One region of the Streptomyces sp. NPDC050504 genome, then DNA from elsewhere that is predicted to be linked to it. Evidence: riboswitches for the same ligand, from Rfam matches in the RefSeq annotation. Region 1 holds a riboswitch; the other holds the start of a gene.
The links. A riboswitch is a leader RNA that binds a small molecule or an ion and turns the genes downstream of it on or off. The one in region 1 is predicted to bind cyclic di-AMP.
Positions count from the first base shown of each region.

Region 1 (7,522 bases):
TCGGTGACGGACGGGGTGCCGCTGGCCCAGCCGGGGCTCGCCCTGGCCGCGAAGCTCGCGGGGCGGGCGCGGACAGCGGGCCTTGAGGTCCCGCTTCCCGAGGGCGAAGGGGTGGGGTACGCCCTGCTGCGCCTGGCGGCGGGGGCGGAGGCGGAGGGCACGGACCCGGAGGCGGCGCTGAGGGCCGCCGCGCGGGCCTACCGGGACGCGATCAGAGCGGCGGAGTAGGGGGTACGGGTCGGTTCCCGGGGGTCCCCGCGCCCCTTCAGGGGCGCGGGGAACTGCGCGAGGGTGGGGCACACGCCGCGCGTACGGGCAACGGCACCCGCAAGGGGCGGTACCCCTCCTCCGCCGGATACGGTCAAGAGCGTGTCCGAGAACCATCCGTCCCCCGCCCCGGAACTCTTCACCTGGGAGTTCGCCACCGACCCCTACCCCGCGTACGCCTGGCTCCGCCAACACTCCCCGGTGCACCGCACCACCCTCCCCAGCGGCGTCGACGCCTGGCTCGTGACCCGTTACGCGGACGCCCGCCAGGCCCTCGCGGACCAGCGGCTCTCCAAGAACCCGGCCCACCACGACGAGCCCTCGCACGCCCGGGGCAAGACGGGCATCCCGGGGGAGCGCGGCGCCGGTCTGATGACGCACCTGCTGAACATCGACCCGCCGGACCACACCCGGCTGCGCCGCCTCGTCTCGAAGGCGTTCACGCCCCGTACCGTCGCGGAATTCGAGCCCCGCGTGCAGGAGTTGGCCGACCGCCTGATCGACGCCTTCGAGGCGAAGGGCGAGGCCGACCTCATCCACGACTTCGCGTTCCCGCTCCCCATCTACGCGATCTGCGACCTGCTGGGCGTCCCGCGCGAGGACCAGGACGACTTCCGCGACTGGGCGGGCATGATGATCCGGCACGCCGGAGGCCCGCGCGGCGGCGTCGCCCGTTCCGTCAAGAAGATCCGCGCGTACCTCGCCGAACTGATCCACAAGAAGCGGGCGGCCCTCGGCGACGACCTGATCTCGGACCTCATCCGCGCGTCCGACCACGGCGAGCACCTCACCGAGAACGAGGCCGCCGCGATGGCCTTCGTGATCCTGTTCGCCGGCTTCGAGACGACCATCAACCTGATCGGCAACGGCGTCTACGCCCTGCTGCGCAACCCGGAGCAGCGCGCCCTCCTCCAGGACTCCCTCGCGCGCGGCGAGAGCGACCTGCTCGCCACCGGCGTCGAGGAACTGCTGCGCTACGACGGCCCGGTGGAGCTGGCGACCTGGCGGTTCGCCACCGAGGCGCTGACGCTCGGGGGCGCGGAGATCGCCGCGGGCGACCCCGTGCTCGTCGTGCTCGCCGCCGCCGACCGCGACCCTGAGCGCTTCCCCGACCCGGACGCGCTGGACCTCGCGCGGCGCGACAACCAGCACCTGGGGTACGGGCACGGCATCCACTACTGCCTGGGCGCCCCGCTCGCCCGCCTCGAAGGCCAGACCGCGCTCGCGACGCTCCTGGGGCGCCTTCCCGACCTGCGGCTCGCGGTGGATCCGGCCGATCTGCGGTGGCGCGGCGGCCTCATCATGCGCGGACTGCGGACGCTCCCGGTGGAGTTCACGCCGCCTCAGAAGTGACGGTCCGTCACTTCTGTGACTTTCGCGTTATCCCGGCTGCATCGACTTGTGACAGGAGTTCGAATGCCGCTACGTTCGCCGTTCGGCTCATCCGTCACGCGAAAGGCCAACCGCATGCGCTCCGGGAACGGTAAACACCGTCGCCCCCGACAAGCCCCCGCCATAGTCGTCGCGGCCGGGGTCACGGGCTCAGCCATCGCCATTCCGCTGCTCGGCGCGTCCGGCGCGAACGCGGCGGACGCCGACACCTGGAACAGGGTCGCCGAGTGCGAGAGCGGAGGCGCCTGGAGCGCCGACTTCGGCAACGGCCTCTACGGAGGGCTCCAGTTCTCCCAGGCGACCTGGGCGAAGTACGGCGGCACGGCGTACGCCGAGCGCCCCGACCTCGCCAGCCGCTCGCAGCAGATCGCGGTCGCCGAGAAGGTGGTGGCCGCCGAGGGCCCGATGGCGTGGCCCGGCTGCGCGGTCATCTCGGGGCTGAAGAAGGGCGACCGCACGGACCCCGGGGTGGACCCCGGCGCGACCCCGGCCCCGACGACGCCCGCCAAGCCCGCCGAGCGGTCCGAGGAGGCACCGGCGAAGCCGGGCGAGGCGCCGAAGCCGACCGGCTCGAAGGCCGCCGAGCCGCCCGCGGCCCCCGCCGACGAACCGGCCGCTGGCAAGCACCGGGGCAGTCCGAGCCCGGAGGAGCCGCCCGCGGCGCCCGACGCGGCGCAGGACGGGCGCTCCACGGACCCCAAGGCCTCCCGGGGCTCGTCGGGCCGTCACGCGGCGCCCACGACGCCCGCAGCCCCGAAGGACTCGGCCGCGCCGACCAATCCGGATGCGACGGACATTCCGCCCGTAACGTCCGTGCCGGGCGAGGGTGACGGCTCGGCACCTGACGCGGGGTCGGGCGGGGAGGCCCCGGCGCCCGCCGACGGCGAGTACACCGTGCGCCCCGGCGACAACCTCTGGAGCATCGCGGACGAGCACCGGGTGCCCGGCGGCTGGCCCGCGCTGTACGAGGCGAACCGCGCCGAGCTCGGAACCGATCCGGACCTCATCCTCCCTGGCCAGAACCTGGAATTGGGCAAGGAAGCCGCCAAGAAATAACCGGGAATGTCCCAGTTCGCGCAAGTGAGACATGAGTCTCTCCGCCCCAACTGGCGCGTCCCGCCCGGCGGCTCCGTCCGCATCGCCCCTCACCTGCGGAAACGGGAGTTCCCCGAGGGCAAGTAGGGGTGTTAAGTCCCCGATGTTCCTCTTTGAACATCGGGGACTCATGTGATTACGGTCTTAACCGCTCGCCACTGCGGGCCCCGTCGACCGGTACGCCAAATCCTGCCGCCGGTCGGAGGGAACAGTCGACGCGTCATGCGCCGTAGGCAGGAGCGGGGGACCCAAGGTAAGCGCCGGCCCCGCCCGTTGAGGGTGGACCGGCTTGGGGTGAAGCCGCGCGCTAGGTCGCGCGGCCGGGCAATTCTTCATCGGCCCGAACCCGACAGCTCACCTCGTCGGCGTCGGTGAGGAGCACTCTCATGCTGCGTAAGTCCAAGGGCAAGCACCGTCGTCCCTCCAAGGCCGTCCGCGTCGCCACGCTGGCCGGCGTCACCGGTGCCGCCGTCGCCGCCCCGCTGATGGCCGCGGGCTCGGCGTCGGCCGCCACCTCCGCCGAGTGGGACCGCGTCGCACAGTGCGAGTCCGGCGGCAACTGGTCGATCAACACCGGCAACGGCTACTACGGCGGCCTGCAGTTCTCGCCGTCCACCTGGGCCGCGTACGGCGGCACGGCGTACGCGCCCAACGCCCACCAGGCGTCGAAGTCCCAGCAGATCCGCATCGCCGAGAAGGTCCTCGCGGGCCAGGGCAAGGGTGCGTGGCCGAGCTGCGGCGTCGGCCTGTCGCGCGCCTCGTACGACGGCGGCGGCTCCTCCGAGCAGCGCCAGCAGCCGCAGAAGCAGCAGCGCCAGCAGTCCACCCAGCAGAAGTCGCAGCCGCAGAAGCAGCAGACGCAGCAGCGCTCCCAGAAGTCCGAGCAGCGCTCGGACCGCTCGGTGCGCCCGTCCGCGCCGACGAAGGTGCTCAAGGGCGACGGCGAGTACAAGGTGAAGCCGGGCGACACGCTCAGCAAGATCGCCAAGGCGCACGGGGTGAAGGGCGGCTGGAAGGCCCTCTTCGACCTGAACAAGGACGTCGTCCGCGACGCGGACGTCATCTACGTGGGTCAGCAGCTCCACCTCCGCTGACCCCTCCGGAGCGACCCCGGCCCCGGCGCGCCTTCCCCCGAGCGCGCCGGGCCGGGGTCTTCCGCTGCCCGGGGCGTCCTCGGTTACCCATCGGTACAAGGTGTGACGTTTGTCCCGGGACAGGCCCATTCGGCACCGTTTTCATCCCAGGACCCGGGCACCGGCTGGCCGATGCCCCGGAGCCGGTTAGGCTCTTGTCGCAAGGCCAAAGAGACCCTGCACTTCAAGCGTCACATCCCAGAAGGAGATGCTCGTGCCGTCCATCGACGTCGTCGTAGCCCGGGAAATCCTGGACTCCCGAGGCAACCCCACGGTCGAGGTCGAGGTCGGCCTCGACGACGGCAGCACCGGTCGTGCCGCCGTCCCGTCCGGCGCCTCCACGGGCGCCTTCGAGGCCATCGAGCTTCGTGACGGCGACCCCAACCGCTACCAGGGCAAGGGTGTCGAGAAGGCCGTCCTCGCCGTCATCGAGCAGATCGGCCCGGAGCTCGTCGGCTACGACGCCACCGAGCAGCGCCTGATCGACCAGGCCATGTTCGACCTGGACGCCACCGACAACAAGGGCTCGCTGGGCGCCAACGCCATCCTCGGCGTCTCCCTCGCCGTGGCGCACGCCGCCTCCGAGGCCAGCGACCTCCCGCTGTTCCGCTACCTGGGCGGCCCGAACGCGCACCTGCTGCCCGTCCCGATGATGAACATCCTGAACGGCGGGTCCCACGCGGACTCCAACGTCGACATCCAGGAGTTCATGATCGCCCCGATCGGCGCGGAGTCCTTCTCCGAGGCGCTGCGCTGGGGCACCGAGGTCTACCACACCCTCAAGAAGGTACTGAAGGGCAAGGGCCTGTCCACCGGCCTCGGCGACGAGGGCGGCTTCGCCCCGAACCTGGACTCCAACCGCGCCGCGCTCGACCTCATCCTGGAGGCCATCAAGCAGGCCGGTTACGTCCCCGGCGAGCAGATCGCGCTCGCGCTCGACGTCGCCGCGTCCGAGTTCTACAAGGACGGCAAGTACGAGTTCGAGGGCAAGTCCCGCTCGGCCGCCGAGATGACCGAGTACTACGAGGAGCTCGTCGCGGCGTACCCGCTCGTCTCCATCGAGGACCCGCTCTTCGAGGACGACTGGGCCGGCTGGAACGTCATCACCGAGAAGCTGGGCGACAAGGTCCAGCTCGTCGGCGACGACCTCTTCGTCACCAACCCGGAGCGCCTGGCCCGCGGCATCGAGGAGAAGTCGGCCAACGCCCTCCTCGTCAAGGTCAACCAGATCGGTTCGCTGACCGAGACCCTGGACGCCGTCGAGCTGGCCCAGCGCAACGGCTTCAAGTGCATGATGTCGCACCGCTCCGGCGAGACCGAGGACGTCACCATCGCCGACCTGGCCGTCGCCACCAACTGCGGCCAGATCAAGACCGGCGCCCCGGCCCGCTCCGAGCGCGTCGCCAAGTACAACCAGCTGCTGCGCATCGAGGAGATCCTCGACGACGCCGCGGTCTACGCGGGCCGCTCGGCGTTCCCGCGCTTCAAGGGCTGACACCCCTAGTTACACACGTCCCCGCACCCGGTCCCGTACCGTGTGCGGGGACGTTCGTACGTGAAGAGCCTGTGTCTGAACCCGGGCCGGGCGCGCGCCGCCTGGCACGCACGCTCCAGACGACGCACGCTGATCCGACCCGGGTTCAGACACAGGCTCTAAGGGAAGGCGGCACACATGGCCCGGGATCGGTTCTCCACCGCGACCAGGCTGAAGGCCCTGGGCTCGCAGACCGCCGCCCGCGTCTACCGCTCCCAGAGCCGCCGCCAGGCCCGCCGCTCGCGCCTCACCGGCCGCGCCGCCTTCCTCGCGCTGGTCGTCTGCTCGCTGATCGTCGCGCTCGCGTACCCCATGCGGCAGTACGTGTCCCAGCGCGGCGAGATCGCCGAGCAGGAGGACCGGGTCGCCGAGGCCGAGCGGCGCACCGAGGAGCTGCGCGACGAGAAGGCGCGGCTCCAGGACGACGCGTACGTCCGCCGCCTGGCGCGCCGGCACCTCCACTACGTGCTCCCCGGCGAGACCGGCTTCACCATGTACGACCCCGAGGCCCAGGAGGAGCGCCGCAGCGACGACGCGACGGCCGACCGCCCCTGGTACTCCAACGTCTTCGACGGCATCGACACCGCAGACCGCAAGTAGGAACAGCAGAGCTAGGACACATGCAGACGCCTCCGCCCTCCACCGAGTCCGCCCCGCCCACCGAGCGCGACATCGCCGCGTTCCAGGAGCAGCTGGGCCGCCCGCCGCGCGGCCTGCGGGCCATCGCGCACCGCTGCCCCTGCGGGAACCCCGACGTGGTCGAGACCGCGCCGCGCCTCCCCGACGGCACGCCCTTCCCGACGACGTACTACCTGACCTGCCCGCGCGCCGCCTCCGCGATCGGCACGCTGGAGGCCAACGGCGTCATGAAGGAGATGAGCGAGCGCCTCCAGAGCGACCCCGAGCTGGCCGCCGCCTACCGCAAGGCGCACGAGGACTACATCGCGCGCCGCGACGCCATCGAGGTCCTGGAGGGCTTCCCGAGCGCGGGCGGCATGCCGGACCGGGTGAAGTGCCTGCACGTCCTGGTCGGCCACTCGCTGGCCGCCGGGCCCGGGGTGAACCCGCTGGGCGACGAGGCCATCGCGATGCTGCCCGAGTGGTGGGCCAAGGGCCCCTGCGTCACCCCGTGCACCGAAGGGGAGGCCGGCGAGTGACCCGCGTCGCCGCCGTCGACTGCGGCACCAACTCCATCCGGCTGCTCGTCGCGGACGCGAATCCGGAGACCGGCGAGCTGGTCGACCTGGACCGCAGGATGACCATCGTCAGGCTCGGCCAGGGCGTGGACCGCACGGGCACGCTGGCGCCCGAGGCGCTGGAGCGCACCTTCGCGGCCTGCCGCGAGTACGCCGCCGTGATCAAGGAGCACGGGGCCGAGCGGCTGCGCTTCGTCGCCACCTCGGCCTCCCGCGACGCCTCGAACAGGGACGACTTCGTCCGGGGCGTGCTGGACATCCTGGGCGTGGAGCCCGAGGTGATCAGCGGCGACCAGGAGGCGGAGTTCTCGTTCACGGGTGCGACGAAGGAGCTCGCGGGCGACGACTCGTACCTGGTAGTGGACATCGGCGGCGGGTCGACGGAGTTCGTCGTGGGCACCGACCGGGTCGAGGCGGGCAGGTCCGTGGACATCGGCTGCGTGCGCCTCACCGAGCGGCACGTCAGGCACGATCCGCCGACCGCCGACGAGGTCGCCGCGATCCGCGCGGACATCGAGGCGGCACTGGATCTCGCGGAGAGCTCGGTTCCGCTGCGGGAATCGCGTACGCTCGTCGGGCTCGCGGGCTCCGTGACCACGGTCGCCGCGATCGCACTCGGTCTCGACTCCTACGACTCGGCGCGGATCCACAACTCCCGGATCCCCTACGAGACCGTCCGGGAGATCAGCGAGACCCTGCTGGGGGCCACCCACGAGGAGCGCGCGGCCCACTCCGTCATGCACCCGGGCCGGGTGGACGTCATCGTCGCCGGAACGCTGATCCTGCGGGCCGTCATGGAGCGGACCGGGGCCCGTGAGGTCGTGGTCAGCGAGCACGACATCCTCGATGGAATCGCCTGGTCCGTCGCTGTGTGAGACGAAGTTCGTGAACTTCTTCACAAGGAA
Region 1 covers NZ_JBITHO010000002.1:109,318-116,839, reverse strand. Annotated here, with positions in the region: gene ACIBNE_RS06470 (nucleoside triphosphate pyrophosphohydrolase) at 1-228, shown strand, start outside; gene ACIBNE_RS06465 (cytochrome P450) at 370-1,620, shown strand; gene ACIBNE_RS06460 (transglycosylase family protein) at 1,735-2,715, shown strand; cyclic di-AMP (ydaO/yuaA leader) riboswitch at 2,970-3,137, shown strand; gene ACIBNE_RS06455 (transglycosylase family protein) at 3,141-3,848, shown strand; gene eno (phosphopyruvate hydratase) at 4,096-5,382, shown strand; gene ACIBNE_RS06445 (septum formation initiator family protein) at 5,560-6,021, shown strand; gene ACIBNE_RS06440 (DUF501 domain-containing protein) at 6,042-6,578, shown strand; gene ACIBNE_RS06435 (exopolyphosphatase) at 6,575-7,492, shown strand.

Region 2 (7,522 bases), on a different contig from region 1:
ACACCGTGGAGTGGACCCCCGCCGTCATCAGCCACCCGACCACCGTCACCGCGCTGCGCACCAACTGGTGGGGGCTCGCGGGCGAGCGGGTGCACAACCTCTTCGGCCGGATCAGCGACAGCGAGGTCGTCAGCGGCATCCCCGGCGCGAAGCACGACCACTACGGCATCCCGTACGCGCTCACCGAGGAGTTCGTCGCGGTCTACCGCATGCACCCGCTGGTGCGCGACGACTGGAAGCTGCGCGGCGCGAGCGACAACGAGACGCTGCGCGACTGTTCGTTCCGCGACATCGCGGGACCCGAGGCGCTGAAGGTCCTGGAGAGCATCTCCACGACCGACCTGCTCTACAGCTTCGGCACGCTGCACCCCGGGCTCGTCACGATGCACAACTTCCCGAAGTTCCTCCAGGAGTACGAGCGCCCCGACGGCCACCTCCAGGACCTGGCGGCCACCGACATCCTGCGCTCGCGCGAACTCGGCGTGCCCCGCTACAACGAATTCCGCCGGCTGCTGCGGCTGAAGCCCGCGGCGACCTTCGACGAGCTGACCGACAACCCCGAATGGGCCAAGGAGATCAAGCGGCTCTACGGCGGCGACGTGGAGAAGGTCGACCTCACCGTCGGCATGTTCGCCGAGAAGCTGCCGCGCGGCTTCGCCTTCAGCGACACCGCGTTCCGCATCTTCATCCTGATGGCGTCGCGCAGGCTCAACAGCGACCGGTTCTTCACCGACCACTACACCCCCGAGGTGTATTCGAAGGCCGGACTCGACTGGATCGACGACAACACGATGGTGACCGTGCTGCTGCGGCACCACCCCGAACTGCGCGCCGCGCTCGCGGGCAAGACGAACGCCTTCGTGCCCTGGAACGTCGCGGGCCGGGAGTGAGCCCGTCGGCAGCGGGCCCGTCGGCAGCGGGCCCGCCGGCCGGGAACGGAGCGGCGGGACAGGAGAGGCGGGAGGAGAGCGGATGACTGCGGGAGACCGCGCGGATCTCGTACTGGAGGGCGGCGGCGTCCGGGGACTCGGCTCGGCGGGAGCGGTGATCAGCCTCCTGGAGGACGGCTACAGCTTCCCGCGCGCCGCCGGGACCTCGGTGGGCGCCATCGCGGCGGCCTTCGTCGCCGCGGGCGTCGGCGCCAAGGAGCTGCGGGCGATCATGGACAGGCTGGACCTGGCCCGGATCCCCGACCGGGCGCCGCCCGGGATACCGCTGCTCAGCGAGGGCGTGTCGCTGCTCACCGGGCGCGGTGCCTACCGGGGCGAGTGGATCAAGGAGTGGCTGACCGAGGAGCTGGCCGACCTCGGCGTGGAGACCTTCGGCGACCTGCGGTACGACGACCCGGGCGCATCGGCCGACCTGCCGCTCGACCAGCGCTACAAGCTGGTCGTGATGGTCACCGACGTCACCCACGGGCGGCTGCTGCGGCTGCCCTGGGACTACCGGCGCTACGGCCTGGACCCGGACGAGCAGTCGGTCGCGGAAGCGGTGCGCTGCTCGCTGTCCATCCCGTTCTACTTCCAGCCCTGCACGCTGACCGACCGGGCCACGGGCGAGGAGTCCGTCATCGTCGACGGCGGCGTGCTGTCCAACTTCGCGGTGGAGATCTTCGACCGTACGGACGGCGAGGAGGCGCGCTGGCCCACCTTCGGCGTACGGATCCTGCCGGACCTGCCCGCGGGGATCGCCGAGCTCTTCCCCGCGCTGGCCGTGGTGATGTCGCCGCCGCTGAAGCTGGTGCAGCAGGTGGTGGCGACCGCACTGGTGGGCCGCGACCAGACGCAGCTGGAGCGGCCGGGCGTGCGCGACAGGACGATCACGGTGCAGTGCGCCGGGGTCGGCATCACGGACTTCCAGCTCGGGGACGAGGGGCGGGAGGCCGTGGTCGACGAGGGCAGGAAGGCGGCCGCGGAGTTCCTGCGGCGGCGGAGGGAGGAAAACTGAGGAGGGCCGAGGAGGGCTGCGTACGGCTGAGGAGGGCCGAGTACGGCTGAAGAGGCCTCCGCGCCGGGCGGGATGTCCGGATTAGGAGAATGCGCACGCATGTCTCCGGGGCCGTGAGCTGGATCATAGGCGTGACCGTGCGTCGCGACGTACAGAAGTAAATTCCTTTCCGAATCCGGGAATTGGACGCCCGTATTCGACAGAGGGTGACGAGAATCCATGCCGATCAAGAGGCATGGATTCTCGTGTTTCCCGAGTGGCTTGTTCCGGTGGAGCCGGGTCGATTACGGTCACCGTCAATCCGGGTGGACCGCCGAATCCTGCCACCTCCCGGAATCCGCACCCATCCACGTGTGGCAGGAGCGGGGGACCCAGGCAGTACGCCGAGACACCTCGGCTCGGGGTGAAGCCGCGCAGCAGCGCGGCCGGGCATCTCCAGCCCGAACCCGACAGCTCACCTCGCAGGCGCCGGAGAGGAATTCGCCATGCCCGCGAAGGGTAAGCACCGCCGTCCGAAGTCGAATCCCGTCTCCCGCGGCATGGTCGTCGCAGGGACCGGCGGCGCCGCACTGGCGCTGCCGCTGTTCGCCGCCACCGGCGCGAACGCCGCTCAGAAGGCGGCGCCCGCCGCCGCTCCCGCCGCGTCCGTCGCCGCTTCCGCCCAGACCTCCGCCCATGCCTCCGTCCAGGTCGCGGTCAAGGCCGCGCCGCAGGCCGCGCCCGCGCAGGCGGCGCCGGCCACCACCACCTACTCCGTGCGGACCGGCGACCACCTCTCGAAGATCGCCGACGAGCACCGCCTGGCGGGCGGCTGGCAGAAGCTGTACGCGGACAACCGCGCGACCGTCGGCGACGACCCCGGGTTCATCCTGCCCGGCATGAAGCTGACCCTCGGCGGCAAGGCGAAGGGCGGCGCGGCGGCGGAGTCCCGCGAGGCCGCGCCGCGCGCCGAGCGCTCGCACAAGGAGCAGGTGCCGAAGGCGTCGTACTCCTCGGGCGACCAGGGCTCGTCGGAGTCCTCCGGCGACCGCGGTTCGTCGAACGACCGGGGCTCGTCCTCCGGCGAGGAGCGCGGCCGGGAGTCCGGCGGTTCCGGGCGCGTCAGCGGCGGCGGCTTCACCACCCCCGTCTCCGGCGCCAACGTCACCACCCAGTACCGCGCGTCGGGCTCCAGCTGGTCCAGCGGCTACCACACGGGCGTGGACTTCGCGGCCTCGTCCGGCACCACCGTCAGGGCCGTGGGCGCGGGCACCGTCGTCTCGGCCGGCTGGTCCGGCGCGTACGGCAACGAGGTCGTCATCCGCCACACGGACGGCACCTACTCCCAGTACGCGCACCTGTCCTCGCTCGGCGTCTCCTCCGGGCAGGACGTCGACGGCGGCGACCGGATCGGCTACTCGGGCTCCACCGGAAACTCCACCGGACCGCACCTCCACTTCGAGATCCGCACCGGCCCCGGCTACGGCTCGGACATCGACCCGGTCTCCTACCTCCGGAGCCACGGCGTCTCGCTCTGACCCGCCGGCCCCTCGGAGCGCCCGGCCGGGCACCTCGCGGTCCGCGCGGCGCCCCCGTCCCGCCCCCGCCCCTCCCCGGGCAGGGGCGGGGGCGGGGGCGCCGCGCGCATTCGCGCTTATTCCGGCTTTACCAAAAACTGACCGGGTGGGCTATGTCACCCCACGTCAACCCCTTATTACGGTCGCGTAAGTCACAATCGGACAGGCAGGATGTTCGTTTGTGGCAGACGATTCGAGATTCAATAACAGTGGCGCCATCGGGTCGTACGCGGCTGTCGGCGACAGCTTCACCGAGGGCGTCGGAGACCCCGGCCCCGACGGAACCTTCGTCGGCTGGGCCGACCGGCTCGCCGTCCTCCTCGCCGACCAGCTCCCCGAACACGCCTTCCACTACGCCAACCTTGCCGTCCGCGGCAGGCTCCTCGACCAGATCGTCGAGGAACAGGTCCCGCGCGCCAAGGAACTCGCCCCCGACCTGGTGACCTTCTGCGCGGGCGGCAACGACATCATCCGCCCCGGCACCGACCCGGACGAGGTCGCCGAGCGCTTCGAGCGTGCCGTCGCCGACCTGGCCTCCTCGGTCGGCACGGTCATGGTGACCACCGGCTTCGACACCCGGGGCGTGGCCCTGCTGCGCCATCTGCGCGGCAAGATCGCCACGTACAACGGCCACGTGCGGGCCATCGCGGACCGCTACGGCTGCCCGGTGCTCGACCTGTGGTCCCTCAAGTCCGTCCAGGACCGGCGCGCCTGGGACGACGACCGGCTGCACCTCTCGGCCGAGGGCCACACCCGGGTCGCGCTGCGCGCGGGACAGGTGCTCGGCCTGGAGGTCCCGGCCGACCCCGACCAGGAGTGGCCCCCGCTGCCGCCGCGCGGCACCCTCGAAGTGCGGCGCGACGACATCCACTGGGCGCGCGAGTACCTGGTGCCGTGGATCGGGCGACGGCTGCGCGGCGAGTCCTCGGGCGACCACGTCGAGGCCAAGGGCGACGTCGACCCGTACGAACTCAAGTCGCTGATCGAGCCGCGCGTCTGACGGACGGGTCGGGCAGCCGGACGGCTGCCCCCGCCCCCGCCCCTCTCGCCCCCGCCGTCGGTATCCGCTCCAGGACCCCGCCCGCGAACGCGTCGTACAGCGGCAGCGACTCCAGGTGGACGTACCCGATGTGGCAGTCGCAGACGGCCAGCGGGCAGGCGCGCGGCCGCAGCGCGGCGCGGTACGACCCGTCGTAGAGGTTGCCCAGCTCCGCCCGGACGAAGTGGCAGCGCCGCACCGTGCCGTCGCCGTCCACCGAGACGACGGACTCGCCGGTGCGGCACGGCAGCCCCGCCGAGCGGTGCGGAACGCGGCTGTAGGGGAACAGCGGGTCGATCCCGGTCCAGACCTCGGCCTCCGCGTCTGTGTAGGTGTGGCCTTCGGCGGCGTTGACCCACAGGTAGACGTGCGCCGGGAGGTCCGCGCGCAGTCGGCGGGCGTGCTCCAGGTGCTCGGCGAGGCCGACGACGCCGACGCTGAACCGGATCCCGCGCGCGGCGAGGTCGCGGCACTTCGCCAGGAACCTGTCGTACGGCGTCTGACCCGGGTGGTACGTGCACCACAGCGCGACCGTCTCTGGATCGGCGTCCGCGAGCCAGTCCGTGCGGCAGCTGAGGTTCGTCTGGATGGCCACCCGGCGGACGTGCGGCAGCCGCGAGAGCTCGGCCAGCGCGCGCCGGTACCAGGAGCGCACCAGGCCCTCGCCCCACGGGGTGAACAGCACCGACAGCCGGTCGTCCGTCTGCTCGGCCGCCCAGCCCGCGAACCGCTCCAGCGCGGCCCGGTCGGCGCGCAACTGCTCGCGGCTGTCGCGCCGCTTGGCGAACGGGCAGTACGGACAGTCGTAGTCGCAGGAGGCCAGCGGCCCCCGGTAGAGAACGGTCAGGTCCACGCGGGCCTCACTTCCTCTCGTACGCGGCCATGGCGGCGCGCACGGCGGGGGAGAAGAGCATCGGGCCGAGCGCGTCGGAGTGCGCCAGGCCCTCCGGGCTCAGCCGCAGCAGCCCGTCGGGCGCGGCCCCGTCCAGCCAGCCGAGCGCGGCGAACCGGGCCAGCTCGGCCGGGAAGTCCTCGGCGGGCGGACGCCCGAAGCGCGCCGCGTACTCGGCGCTCTCCAGGCCCTTCGCCTGGAGCAGCGACTGGAGGAGGTGGCGGCGCCCGGCCTCGTTTGCCCCGTCGCCGTCGACCCGGTAGCCGACCTCGGCGCGGTCGAAGTCCTCGGTCTCCGTGTACGCGTCGATGATCGTGCGTATCTCCCGCATGTCGACGGCGTAGTCGAAGGAGTAGTGCAGCGCCGAGGTGTACGAGCGGGCGCCGCAGCCCAGGCCGATCATGCCGTCCGTCTGGCAGGCGTAGTCGTCGGGGCCCTCGTGCACCGGCCCCGGGCGGCGGAACATCCGCATCGACACCTGTTCGTAGCCCCGGGCGACGAGGTGGTCGCGGCCCCTGCGGTACAGGTCGAGCCGCTGCGCGTCCCAGGCCGCGTCGCCGCCCGCGCCCAGCCTGCCGAGACCGGTCAGCGGGCGCACGTACAGCGGATAGAGGTACAGCTCCTCCGGCTCCCAGGCCAGGGCGGCGTCCAGCGAGTACCGCCAGGTCTTCGGGGTCTGCCCGTCGATGCCGTAGATCAGGTCGACGTTCAGGACCGGGATCCCGGCGTCGCGGATCCGCCCCAGCGCCGCCTCCACGTCGGCGCGGCGCTGCGGACGCACCGCCGCGCGCGCCTCCTCCTCCACGAAGCTCTGCACGCCGATGCTCAGCCGCGTCGCGCCCCGCTCCGCGAGCACCGCCAGCCGGTCGGCCGTCGCCGTGGACGGCGAGGTCTCCACGGAGAGCGGTACGGCACGCAGGTCGGCACCCATCCGCTTCTCGGCGATGTCGCAGAGCCGCGTCAGCTCGTCGGCGTCCAGGAAGGTCGGCGTGCCGCCGCCGAAGGCGGCCGCGGCGAACCGCACCGGCTCCGCGTCGCCCAGGGCCTCGCGCACGGCGACGGCCTGGCGCTCCAGCGCGTCGAGGTAGCGCGTCGACAGCTCGTCGGGCGCGCCCACGCGGGTGAAGAGGTTGCAGAAGCCGCAGCGCACCTCGCAGAACGGCACGTGCAGGTAGAGCGAGAGGGCGTCCTTGCGCTCACCGGCCCACAGCTCGCGCAGCGCGGGCCTGTCCGGCAACGGCCGGTAGGCCGTCTTGTGCGGATAGGCGTAGACGTAGCTCTCGTACGGGCGGGGTGTCGTCCCTGTCATCGGGCGCCCTCCGTGTCCCGCTCCAGGAAGAAGTGCGCGTACGGCACGGTCCACACCGCCTCGTGGCCGATGCGGTGTCCGCTGTAGCCGTCGTCCCCGTACGCCGTGCCGTGGTCGGAGCAGACGATCGCGAAGCAGCGGCGGCGGCTGCTCGCGGCGGCGAACAGGCGTCCGATGTGCCGGTCGACGTACTCCAGCGCGGCGGCGTGCGTCGCGCGCGAGTCGCCCGCCCCGCGGGTGGCGCCCGGCAGGTGGAACCAGTTGGGCTGGTGCAGCGAGGGCACGTTCACGAAGAGGAAGAGCCGCCGCTCGGCGGGCAGGTCGCGGACGACCCGCTCGGCGCGGGCCACCTGCGCCTCGAAGGACGTCGGCGACGCCACCCCGAACTCCGGCTCCCAGTGCGCCTCCTGGAACATCCCCGGCAGTACGGAGCCCAGCGCGCCCTGTCGGTTGAAGAAGCCGACCCCGCCGACGCACACCGTGCGGTACCCGGCGTCCGCGAGCCCCGACACCAGGTCGGGGGTGTCGAAGACGTAGGTGCGCCCCGCGGTGGTCTCGCTGCCCGCGAAGCGCGCGGCGAAGAGCCGGGGGTGCGGGCCGGGCGCGGCGGGCGTGGGCAGGAACCCGGCGAACATCGCCTGGTGCGAGGCGAAGGTGAAGCTGCCCGGGGCGTGCCTGCGCTCCCAGACGCCGCCGGGCAGGTGGCGGGCGATGTGGGGGATGCGGCCCTGCTCCGCCAGCTCGGCCGCGACGTCGAAGCGGAGCGTGTCCAGGGTGAC
Region 2 covers NZ_JBITHO010000001.1:421,794-429,315, forward strand. Annotated here, with positions in the region: gene ACIBNE_RS01820 (peroxidase family protein) at 1-890, shown strand, start outside; gene ACIBNE_RS01825 (patatin-like phospholipase family protein) at 973-1,947, shown strand; cyclic di-AMP (ydaO/yuaA leader) riboswitch at 2,249-2,428, shown strand; gene ACIBNE_RS01830 (peptidoglycan DD-metalloendopeptidase family protein) at 2,433-3,464, shown strand; gene ACIBNE_RS01835 (SGNH/GDSL hydrolase family protein) at 3,685-4,503, shown strand; gene ACIBNE_RS01840 (STM4011 family radical SAM protein) at 4,475-5,395, opposite strand; gene ACIBNE_RS01845 (STM4012 family radical SAM protein) at 5,403-6,743, opposite strand; gene ACIBNE_RS01850 (STM4013/SEN3800 family hydrolase) at 6,740-7,522, opposite strand, start outside.
Region 2: it holds a riboswitch for cyclic di-AMP, as region 1 does, so the genes downstream of both, ACIBNE_RS01830 (peptidoglycan DD-metalloendopeptidase family protein) here and ACIBNE_RS06455 (transglycosylase family protein) in region 1, are expected to answer to the same signal.